DNA from 2 places in the Pseudomonas sp. Pmew2 genome. Region 1 is predicted to be linked to the other one. Evidence: riboswitches for the same ligand, from Rfam matches in the RefSeq annotation. Region 1 holds a riboswitch; the other holds the start of a gene.
The links. A riboswitch is a leader RNA that binds a small molecule or an ion and turns the genes downstream of it on or off. The one in region 1 is predicted to bind cobalamin.

Region 1 (5,323 bases):
GCGGATAACCCTCGGCCTGCATGGCGCGCAGGATGTTCAGCGCCGCAGCAGGCGTGTCGAGCCCCACACCATTGCCGATGCGCCCGTCGCGGGTCGGATAGTTGGCCAGGATCAACGCCACACGCTTGTCGCCGTTGGGCAGCCGCGCCAGTTCGATCCAGCGCCGCGCCAGTTGCGCGACAAAATCCATCCTGTCCGGCTGGGCGCGGTAACACACCACGTCCGACTGGCTGCGCTCGCTACGCCAGGCCAGGTCCTTGAAACTGATCGGTCGACTGATGATCCGCCCGTCCAGCTCCGGCAAGGCAATGTGCATCGCCAGATCGCGCGCACCAAGGCCCTGTTCGCTGGCCTGCCAGGCAGGTTCGTTGTCCTGCGCGCAGATCGCCTGAATGACCGGCACGTTGCGCCGAAACGGGCGCAGATGCGGCGCTTCCGGGCTCGACTGGGCAAAGCCTGTGGTGTTGAGGATCAGCTCGGTTTCGGCCTCGTCCAGCCAGTTCTCCACCTGAGTGAAACAGCCGGGCTCCTTGAGGCTGGCCACGGCTATGGGTAGCGGGTTGATGCCGTGCGCCTGCAAGCGCGCACAGAACTCGTCGATAAAACCGGTATTGGCGGCCTGCAAGTGCGAGCGGTAGAACAGCAGCGCCACGACGGGCTGTCCTGCAACCCAGTCGGCTTGCCAATCGGTGAGCTGCGCACTTGCCAGTCGAGGGTGGTAAATGGCTGTGCGTGGCAACGGTTGGGGCTCGGTCCAGGAATAGTCCCGGTCCAGCCAGCGGCTGGCCATGCAACTATACATTTCCAGCGCATTCTGCAAGCCGCCCTGACGCAGAAACTGCCAGAGCCGGTCGCGTTCTGCGGCAGGCACCGTGCTCAGGTCGCTCAGCTCAGGATCGGGACGATCATCACCTGGCACCAGAATGACCTGAACCCCGCGTGCCGCCAGCTCCATCAGCCGCTCGACGCCGTAACGCCAGTAACCGATGCCACCGTGCAGGGAAATCAGAATGACCTTTGCGTGGCGCAGCACCTCATCGACGTACAAGTCGACAGAGGCGTGATTCTGTACCTGCATGGGGTTGGCCAGACGCAGGCTCGGGTAGTCGTCAGGAAGCTGGCGTGCAGCTTCGGCCAGCAGCGCCAGGCTGGAGTCTCCGCTACAGAGAATCACCAGCTCGGCCGGGGTCTGGCCCAGATCGGCAATGCTGTCGTCGGGTACGAAACCGCCGGGCTGGGTTCTCAGTAAATGCATGGGGTCAGCCGACAACTGCAGCGTTGAGCTGCGCTTGCAGGGCCACGGCATCCAGCTCCTGACCAATCAGCACCAGATGCGTGGCACGCTCTTCGTCGGCGCGCCAGGCGCGGTCGAAGTGCTTGGCGAAACGCGTACCCACACCCTGGATCAGCAGGCGCATCGGCTTGCCGGGAATGGCCGCGAAGCCCTTCACGCGCAGAATGCCGTGCTGCACGACCAGTTGATTCAGTGCGTCGAGCAACAACTTTTCATCGGCCTGAGGCAATTTCAGGGAAATCGAATCGAAAGCATCGTGATCGTGGTCATCATGATCGTCATTGTCGTGATGATCATGGTGGGTCTTGCGACCATCGATGTGCAGCTCGGACTCGGCGCCAACACCCAGCAGTACGCTGATCGGCAGACGACCGCTGCTGGCTTCAATCACCTTGACGGCTGGCGGCAGTTCTTCGGCAACTTCGGCACGCACCGCTGCCAGACCTTCGGCGTCGATCATGTCGGCCTTGTTGAGGATCACCAGATCGGCGCTGGCCAGTTGATCAGCGAACAGCTCGTGCAGAGGCGACTCATGGTCCAGATTCGGGTCGAGTTTGCGCTGCGCATCGACCTGATCGGGGAACGCAGCAAACGTACCGGCCAATACCGCAGGGCTGTCGACGACAGTGATCACCGCATCGACCGTGCAGGCGTTGCGAATTTCCGGCCACTGAAAAGCCTGAACCAGCGGCTTGGGCAATGCCAGCCCCGAGGTTTCGATCAGGATGTGGTCCAGATCGCCACGGCGAGCGACCAGCTCGCGCATGACCGGGAAGAACTCTTCCTGCACCGTGCAGCACAGGCAGCCGTTGGCCAGCTCATATACCCGGCCGTTGGCCTCTTCTTCGGTGCAACCGATGGTGCACTGCTTAAGGATTTCTCCGTCGATGCCCAGTTCACCGAATTCATTGACGATGACCGCGATGCGCCGCCCTTCGGCGTTATCGAGCATGTGCCGCAGCAGGGTGGTTTTGCCCGAGCCGAGGAAGCCGGTGACGATGGTGACGGGAAGCTTGGCCAGTGTTTTCATCAGGTGCCCTTTGGCAATGCGGCGGGCAAACAGGACGAGAACCGCATGCCTGGCACACGGATCGGATCGCCACCGGATCACCCCGCCCGGTTGTAGTGAGAATTCGCAGGCCTTTTGGTCAGCCCGGTTCGAGGCAGGTCTCCTGGCTCACGGCGGCATGTGGCAGGCAATCAAGACCGTGCCGACACGCATTCATCGCGCCTTCCCGCCGTAGCAGTGGCTGTGCAATGAACCTCACCGTTTACAGTTGCGGGGGCAGCTGCGGCGTGTACCGCATTCCCGTCTTAGCTCCATGTGTAACGCTTTACGCATGGAGAACCTCGAACCGGCAAGGCTACGCAGTGACCGCAGACAGGTCAATCGTTCAGATTGACGATTCCCCGCCGCCCATGCTCTCCTGTACGCCTTGTTTCGGGTGCCCCTCACGGGGTGAAACGGGAAACCGGTGCGCTCACGCTGTCGAGCAAGTCCGGTGCTGCCCCGCAACGGTAAGCGAGAGAAGGTCTTATCCACTGTGCCACGGCATGGGAAGGTGACCTTGCAGGCCTTGAACGCGCGACGTTTGAGCCCCTCGCGAGCCCGGAGACCGGCCCGACATCGTTGAATGACAAACCCGCGGTGGGCGGGCGCAGTTGAAACCTTCGGCGTCTGCCGGCAGGTTCCTTTGCGCGTGGCCCGCTTGCCAATCACCAAGAGGGATCGCCATGTCGACCATCAGCAGCAGCCACGCCGCCACTACCAGCTCCACACGCACTCAACGCCTGACAGCCGCCATCAGCGCTGCGCTGCTGGGTGCATGTCTGGTGTACTTCGCCGGTTTCTCGCACATCGCGGCCGTACACAACGCCGCACACGATACACGTCACAGCGCTGCCTTTCCTTGCCATTAAGGACTCCACAATGTTCAAGCGAATCGCACAAACTGCCGGGTTCACGGGCCTGCTTGCGGCCCTGCTGCTGACCGTGCTGCAAAGCTTCTGGGTGGTGCCACTGATCCAGCAGGCCGAAACTTACGAAAACGCATCTGCCGAACAGGTCCATGAGCATGCTGACGGCGCGACTGCCGAACACAGTCATGCGCATGAAGAAGCTGCCTGGGAACCTGAAAACGGCTGGCAGCGCGTGCTGTCCACCACGGGCGGCAACCTGGTGGTCGCAGTAGGCTTCGCCCTGATGCTTGCCGGGCTTTACACCCTGCGTGCGCCGGGCCGCACGGTGCAAGGCGTATGGTGGGGGCTGGCCGGTTTCGCGGTTTTTGTGCTGGCACCCACGCTTGGCCTGCCACCTGAATTGCCCGGCACAGCTGCCGCCGAACTGAGTCAGCGTCAGGCCTGGTGGATAGGTACGGCCGCATCGACTGCCGCCGGGCTGGCCTTGCTGGTATTTGGTCAGAACTGGCTGCTAAAAGTGCTGGGCGTGGCGATTCTGGTCGTTCCTCACGTGATCGGCGCACCACAGCCGCTGGTCCATCAGAGCATGGCACCCAAAGCTCTGGAATCGCAATTCATGATCGCCTCGCTATTGACCAACGCGTTGTTCTGGGTCGCGATGGGGCTGATCAGTGCCTGGCTGTTCCGCAGAAACGATGCCGACCTGCATCAGGCCTGATTCACCGACCGTTCAGCCCGGCGCGTCACTGGTGGCCGGGCTGGGTTGTCGGCGCGGTTGCTCCGCAGCGACGTTGCGCGAGCTGATCGAGAACAGCCTTCGCGTGATCGACCTGGAGATTGCCAGCGTCACTGCGCTGGCATGTATCGACCTGAAAGACCAGGAACCGGGCCTGCTTGAACTGGCCGCGCAACTGGCAGTGCCGCTGGTGTTCTTCAACGCAGCGCAATTGGTTGCGTGGGAGCTGCACCTCACCCATCGTTCTGCGCAGGTCTTCCAGACCACGGGCTGTCACGGTGTCGCCGAAGGTTCGGCACTGGCGCTGGCCGCGCAACTGGGAGACGGCACCGCCACCCTGCTGATCGAACGGCAAAAAAGCGCCAACGCCACATTTGCCTTGGCAATCAGCCCTGCACACAGCGGATAATCTCCCCGCGCTCATCCACTCCGGAGAATTCATTGACTGTCTATTTCATCGGTGCCGGCCCTGGCGATCCCGAGCTGATCACCGTCAAGGGGCAACGCCTGATTCGCACATGCCCAGTCATTATCTATGCAGGCTCACTGATGCCGCTCGCCGTGCTGGAGGGCCATCAGGCCGTGCAGGTGACCAACAGCGCCGAGCTGCATCTGGAGCAGATCATTGAGCTGATAAAGACCGCGCATGCGCAGGGCCAGGACGTTGCTCGTGTGCATTCCGGCGACCCGAGCCTGTATGGCGCCATCGGCGAGCAGATCCGCCATCTGCGGGAACTGGGTATTCCATTCGAAATCATTCCCGGCGTCACCGCGACCGCTGCCTGCGCTGCGCTGCTGGGCGTCGAGCTGACCCTGCCGGATGTGTCGCAAAGCGTGATTCTGACTCGCTATGCCGACAAGACCTCAATGCCCAGCGGCGAGGAGCTGGCCAGTCTGGCCAGTCACCGGGCAACCATGGCGATTCATCTGGGTGTAAACAACCTGCAGCGGATTGTCGACGAGCTTGTTCCACATTACGGAGCCGATTGCCCGATTGCCGTGGTGCACCGCGCCAGTTGGCCGGATCAGGACTGGGCAGTTGGCACACTGGCGGACATTCACGACAAAGTGCAGGCCAAAGGCTTTCGTCGCACTGCATTGATTCTGGTCGGACGTGTGCTTGCCGACGACACGTTCAGCGACTCCTCGCTGTACCGCGCCGGGCATGCACACCTGTTCAGACCGAGCTGATATTGGCGAAGGCGGTACTCCCGGCGCTGAACACAGCGGATCACCCCCGGTCGCTGCGACCAGTCGATGCGAAGCATCTCCCCGTCAGGCAGCCGCCTCGTACAACTTCGGTGCAACCACTTCGCCACTTTCCAGGCTCTTGCGCAGAATGTCGGCCTGCAATGCAGCCGCTTTCATGGCGC
Region 2 (5,323 bases), 900 kb from region 1:
TCCGGATAGGTTGTTGTGGTTATGTCGATTGCGTTGCGCCTGATAGTCATCTCTGTTGCTGCGTTACTGGGTGCCTGCGCCAGTGCGCCGCCACCGCCCAAAGCTCCCCGGGTCGTTCAGCGTCCGGTGGTCACTGCTCCCCCTCAGATTCTTTCTCCGGCTGCCGAAGACGTGCTGTTTCGTGCGTTGGGACTGGTTGGCACGCCTTATCGCTGGGGTGGCAACACGCCTGACTCCGGTTTTGATTGCAGCGGTCTTATAGGTTATGTCTATCGTGATGCCGCGGGCATTTCCCTGCCGCGTTCCACGCGCGAGATGATCGTGATGGGTGCGCCGAATATCCGTCGCGAGCAATTGCAGTCAGGAGATCTGGTGTTCTTCGCCACCTCGGGCGGCTCGCAGGTGTCCCACGCGGGCATCTACGTCGGCGAAGGCCGCTTCGTACATGCCCCGGCCAGCGGCGGCACGGTCAAGCTCGACAGCCTCGACAAGCCTTACTGGCAGAAAGCCTACCTCAACGCCAAGCGCGTCATTCAGCCGTCCAGTCTGGCGCAGATTTGGCCATAGCGCGTCGCCTGCTCGCGGTCTGACCAGAAATTATCGTGCGACGCTCCGCGTCGCATGCCTTTCCGGACGCTCTGCGTTCTCTTGCGACGCAGAGCGTCGAGACCTGCATTCCCACGCTGGAGCGTGCGGAACGATAACTCGACTACCGTACTGCGCTCTGCGTCGACATGCCTTTCCAGGCGTGCGGAACGATCATCGCAACTATCGTGCGACGCAGAGCGTCGAGAACTGCATTACCACGCTGGAGCGTGCGGAACGATAACTCAACTAACGTACGACGCTCTGCGTCAACCCTCTACGCTCGGCGTTATTGAGCTGCCTTGGCCGAGGTCACGCGCCAGATTTTGTTGCCGACATCGTCTGCCACCAGCAAGCCGCCGCGCTGATCATTGACCACGCCAACCGGGCGGCCCATGGCTTTTTCGTCTTTGTTGAGGAAACCGGTCAGCACATCGACTGGAGCGCCGTTGGGCTTGCCGCCGCTGAAGGGCACGAACACCACTTTATAGCCGCTGTGCGGTTTGCGGTTCCATGAGCCGTGCTGGCCAATGAACAGGCCTTCGTTGAACGGCGCCGCCAGCGTCTTGCCATCGGCGAATACCAACCCTAACGAGGCCGTATGCGGGCCGACTGCGTAATCCGGTGCGATGGCCTTGGCGACCAGTGCCGGGTTCTGCGGTTTGACGCGCTCGTCGACATGCTGGCCGTAGTAGCTGTAGGGCCAGCCGTAGAAAGCGCCATCCTGCACCGAGGTCACGTAGTCTGGCACCAGGTCGCTGCCGATTTCGTCACGCTCGTTGACCGCCGTCCACAGCTTGCCGGTTTTGGGTTCCCAGTCCATGCCGTTGGGGTTGCGAAGGCCCGAGGCGAAAATGCGGTGGTTGCCGGTGGCAGCGTCCACTTCCCAGATGGCTGCACGACCTTCTTCCTTGTCCATGCCGTTCTCGGCCACGTTGCTGTTGGAGCCCACTGTGACGTACAGCTTGCTGCCATCCTTGCTGGCAATGACGTTTTTGGTCCAGTGGTGGTTGAGCGTGCCGCCCGGCAGATCGACCACTTTGGTCGGCTGCGCGCTGATCGAGGTCTGGCCCGCTTCATACGGGAAGCTGATCAGGCGGTCGGTGTCGGCGACATAGAGCTTGTTGCCCACTAGCGTCATGCCAAACGGCGAATTGAGGTTTTGCAGGAACACGGTGCGGGTCTCTGCGACGCCGTCCTTGTCCACGTCGCGCAGCAGAGTAATGCGGTTGGCGCTTGGCACGCCCGCACCGGCGCGGCCCATGACTTTTTCCATTACCCAGCCGCGAATACCTTTGGAATCATCCGGTTTGGCCGGGGAATTGGTTTCCGCCACCAGCACGTCGCCATTGGGCAATACATACAGCCAGCGCGGGTGGTCCAGGTTTTCGGCGAACGCTGCCACCTGTGTGCCCGGCGCGGCGACCGGTTTTGCGCCTTTTTCCCAGCCTACGGCAGGGGCGATGTTGACGGTCGGGATCAGCGTCTTGTTAGGCTCCGGCAGTTTGGGCGATGGGCCTGTTCCATCCGAGACTTGCAGGGTCGAAGACTCGCCGCAGGCAGCGAGGCCACCGGCAACCAGAAGCAACACTGCGTAGTGGAGTCTGAGTCTGAACATGGTGAATCTCCATAAACAAGGGCGTGGTCCGATAATTGATAGAGGCACTGCGAACCGTCTGGGTTCAATCACGTTTCACAGCGTCGGTGTCGATTGACGCTCCCAGCCCAACCCTCTACCCTTCGCGGTTTGTTTCAGGTGCTCTGCAATCCTTGATTGGCAGGGTGAAACAGGGAAGCCGGTGTGGATCAATCGATCCGATCCCGGCGCTGCCCCCGCAACGGTAAATGAGTCAAGGCTGTGCCTGACGCCACTGTGTTTCGACATGGGAAGGCGCGCAGCCGGGGTAACCCGCTCATGAGCCCGGAGACCGGCCTGAACCACTCAATGGCATCACGGAGGGTGATGCTCTGTGCAGGCCGTTGCCGTGCTGTCCAGTGCTGTCCTTCCGTCTGTTGTCGACTGCCACGAGCGGAGAACCCGGATGAACGAATCCCCCGAACGCGACGAACGCCATCTGGCGCGCATGCTGCGCAAGAAAGCCGTGATGGACGAGCGCATTGCCAGCTCACCCAACGAGTGCGGCCTGCTGCTGGTCTTGACCGGCAACGGCAAAGGCAAGAGCAGCTCGGCATTCGGCATGCTTGCCAGGGCCATGGGCCACGACATGCAGTGCGGCGTGGTGCAGTTCATCAAGGGCCGCAACAGCACTGGCGAAGAAATGTTTTTCCGCCGTTTCCCCGAGCAGGTGCGCTATCACGTGATGGGCGAGGGCTTCACCTGGGAAACCCAGGATCGCCAGCGTGACATTGCCGCTGCCGAAGCCGCCTGGGCCGTGTCTCGGGAAATGCTTCGCGACCCGGCCATTGGTCTGGTGGTGCTCGACGAACTGAACATTGCCCTCAAGCATGGTTACCTCGACCTTGAACAAGTGCTGAGTGACCTGCAGGCCCGCCCACCTATGCAGCATGTGCTGGTGACCGGCCGCGGTGCCAAACCCGAATTGATCGACCTGGCTGATACGGTTTCCGATATCGGCGTGGTCAAGCACGCGTTTCAGGCCGGTATCCGGGCGCAGAAAGGTATCGAGCTGTGAATAATCCTTTATTGGGCGCACTGCAATGAGAGCACTGCAATGAGAGCTCCGCGCGATTGCCCGGCGGTTTTGATCGCCGCGCCTGCCTCCGGGCAAGGTAAGACTACCGTCACCGCGGCACTGGCACGTTTGCACCGCAACCAGGGCCGCAAGGTCCGGGTGTTCAAGTGCGGGCCGGATTTTCTCGACCCGATGATTCTTGAGCGGGCCAGCGGCGCACCGGTCTACCAGCTGGACATGTGGATGGTCGGTGCCGACGAAAGCCGTCGCCTGTTGTGGGAAGCCGCAGATGAGGCAGACCTGATCCTGATCGAAGGCGTCATGGGGTTGTTCGACGGCACACCGTCCAGCGCTGATCTGGCCCGCCACTTTGGCGTACCGGTGTTGGGGGTGATCGACGGCACGGCTATGGCGCAGACGTTTGGCGCGCTGGCGCTCGGGCTGGCGCGTTATCAGCCGGATCTGCCGTTTGCCGGCGTGCTGGCCAATCGGGTTGGCACGGTACGCCACGCGCAGTTGCTGGAAAACAGTCTGACCGAAGGCCTGCGCTGGTATGGCGCACTGTCCCGGGAAGTCGGTTTCGAATTGCCCAGCCGCCATCTGGGGCTGGTCCAGGCCAGCGAACTCAATGATCTGGATGTGCGGCTGGACATGGCTGCCGCCGCGCTGGCCAGCACCTGCGAAGTGGCCTTGCCGCCAGCCGTAACCTTTACCGCGCCCGACCCGGTTCAGGTCGAGCCGTTGCTCAGCGGTGTGCGCATCGCCATTGCCCGCGACGAGGCCTTTGCCTTTCTGTACGGCGCAAGCCTGGACCTGCTGCGAAACATGGGCGCAGAGCTGAGTTTCTTCTCGCCGATCCATGACCGCGAGCTGCCCGACGCCGACAGCCTGTACCTGCCGGGTGGCTACCCGGAGTTGCACCACGTTGCTTTGGCGGAAAACCTGACGATGCAGGCATCGATCAGGGCGCACCATATCGCTGGCAAGCCGATTCTGGCCGAGTGCGGCGGCATGCTTTATTTACTCGAAGCCCTGAGCGATGTGGAGGGCGTGCGCGCCGAACTGGTCGGCTTGCTGTCCGGTGAGGCGGTCATGCAGAAGCGTCTGGCGGCGCTGGCCTTGCAAGCGGTTGAATTGCCCGAGGGCACGCTGCACGGTCACACGTATCACCATTCGCTGACCAGCACCGAGTTGCAGCCGATTGCCCGTGGCGTCAGCCCCAACGGCGGGCGTGGCGCAGAGGCAGTCTACCGCCTGGGTCGTCTGACCGCGTCCTACGTGCATTTCTATTTCCCTTCCTGCCCTCAGGCGATTGCGGCGCTGTTCAAACCATGACCGAACAAGCGTTCAGCCCTGAAGAGCGGGCTGCGGTGTACCGGGCCATCGCCGAGCGTCGCGACATGCGCCACTTCGTCGGCGGCACGGTGGCGCCCGAGTTGCTGGCGCGCTTGCTGGAAGCCGCACACCAGGCACCCAGTGTCGGGCTGATGCAGCCGTGGCGCTTCATTCGCATCAGCGATCCGGCGTTGCGCGGAAAAATGCAGGCGCATGTAGAAGAAGAACGTATCCGCACTGCCCAGGCGTTGGGCGAGCGCACCGACGAGTTCATGAAGCTCAAGGTCGAAGGCATCAACGACTGCGCAGAAGTGCTGGTCGCCGCGCTGATGGAAGGGCGTGAGCAACACATTTTCGGGCGTCGCACCTTGCCCGAAATGGACATGGCATCGCTGTCCTGCGCGATCCAGAACCTGTGGCTGGCATCGCGTGCAGAAGGCCTGGGCATGGGCTGGGTGTCGCTGTTCGACCCCGAGGCATTGGCCGAACTGCTGGGCATGCCTGACGGCGCGAAGCCGCTGGCGATCATTTGCCTGGGGCCGGTCAAGGAGTTCTATCCTGCGCCAATGCTGGTGATGGAAGGCTGGGCGCAGGCGCGTCCGCTGCACGAGCTGCTGTACGAGAATCAATGGGGAGTGAGTCAATGAGTGTGGCGCTGTTGAGCGTCGCCGGTGTGGCGCTGGACGCGTTGCTCGGTGAACCAAAACGATGGCATCCGCTGGTGGCGTTCGGGCGTTTTGCCAGCCGTG

Region 2: linked by a shared signal. The riboswitch ahead of cobO (cob(I)yrinic acid a,c-diamide adenosyltransferase) and the one ahead of AC4ANK_RS15885 (CbtB domain-containing protein) in region 1 are both predicted to bind cobalamin.

What each region holds. Positions count from the first base shown of each region.
Region 1 is NZ_CM176702.1:3,492,286-3,497,608, forward strand. It holds gene cobN (cobaltochelatase subunit CobN) at 1-1,255, opposite strand, end outside; gene cobW (cobalamin biosynthesis protein CobW) at 1,260-2,324, opposite strand; cobalamin riboswitch at 2,440-2,662, opposite strand; cobalamin riboswitch at 2,721-2,933, shown strand; gene AC4ANK_RS15885 (CbtB domain-containing protein) at 3,029-3,214, shown strand; gene AC4ANK_RS15890 (CbtA family protein) at 3,225-3,932, shown strand; gene AC4ANK_RS15895 (cobalamin biosynthesis protein) at 3,910-4,359, shown strand; gene cobM (precorrin-4 C(11)-methyltransferase) at 4,392-5,141, shown strand; gene AC4ANK_RS15905 (indolepyruvate ferredoxin oxidoreductase family protein) at 5,226-5,323, opposite strand, start outside.
Region 2 is NZ_CM176702.1:4,394,274-4,399,596, reverse strand. It holds gene AC4ANK_RS20205 (C40 family peptidase) at 22-567, shown strand; gene AC4ANK_RS20200 (PQQ-dependent sugar dehydrogenase) at 875-2,203, opposite strand; cobalamin riboswitch at 2,323-2,536, shown strand; gene cobO (cob(I)yrinic acid a,c-diamide adenosyltransferase) at 2,628-3,239, shown strand; gene AC4ANK_RS20190 (cobyrinic acid a,c-diamide synthase CobB) at 3,279-4,574, shown strand; gene bluB (5,6-dimethylbenzimidazole synthase) at 4,571-5,221, shown strand; gene cbiB (adenosylcobinamide-phosphate synthase CbiB) at 5,218-5,323, shown strand, end outside.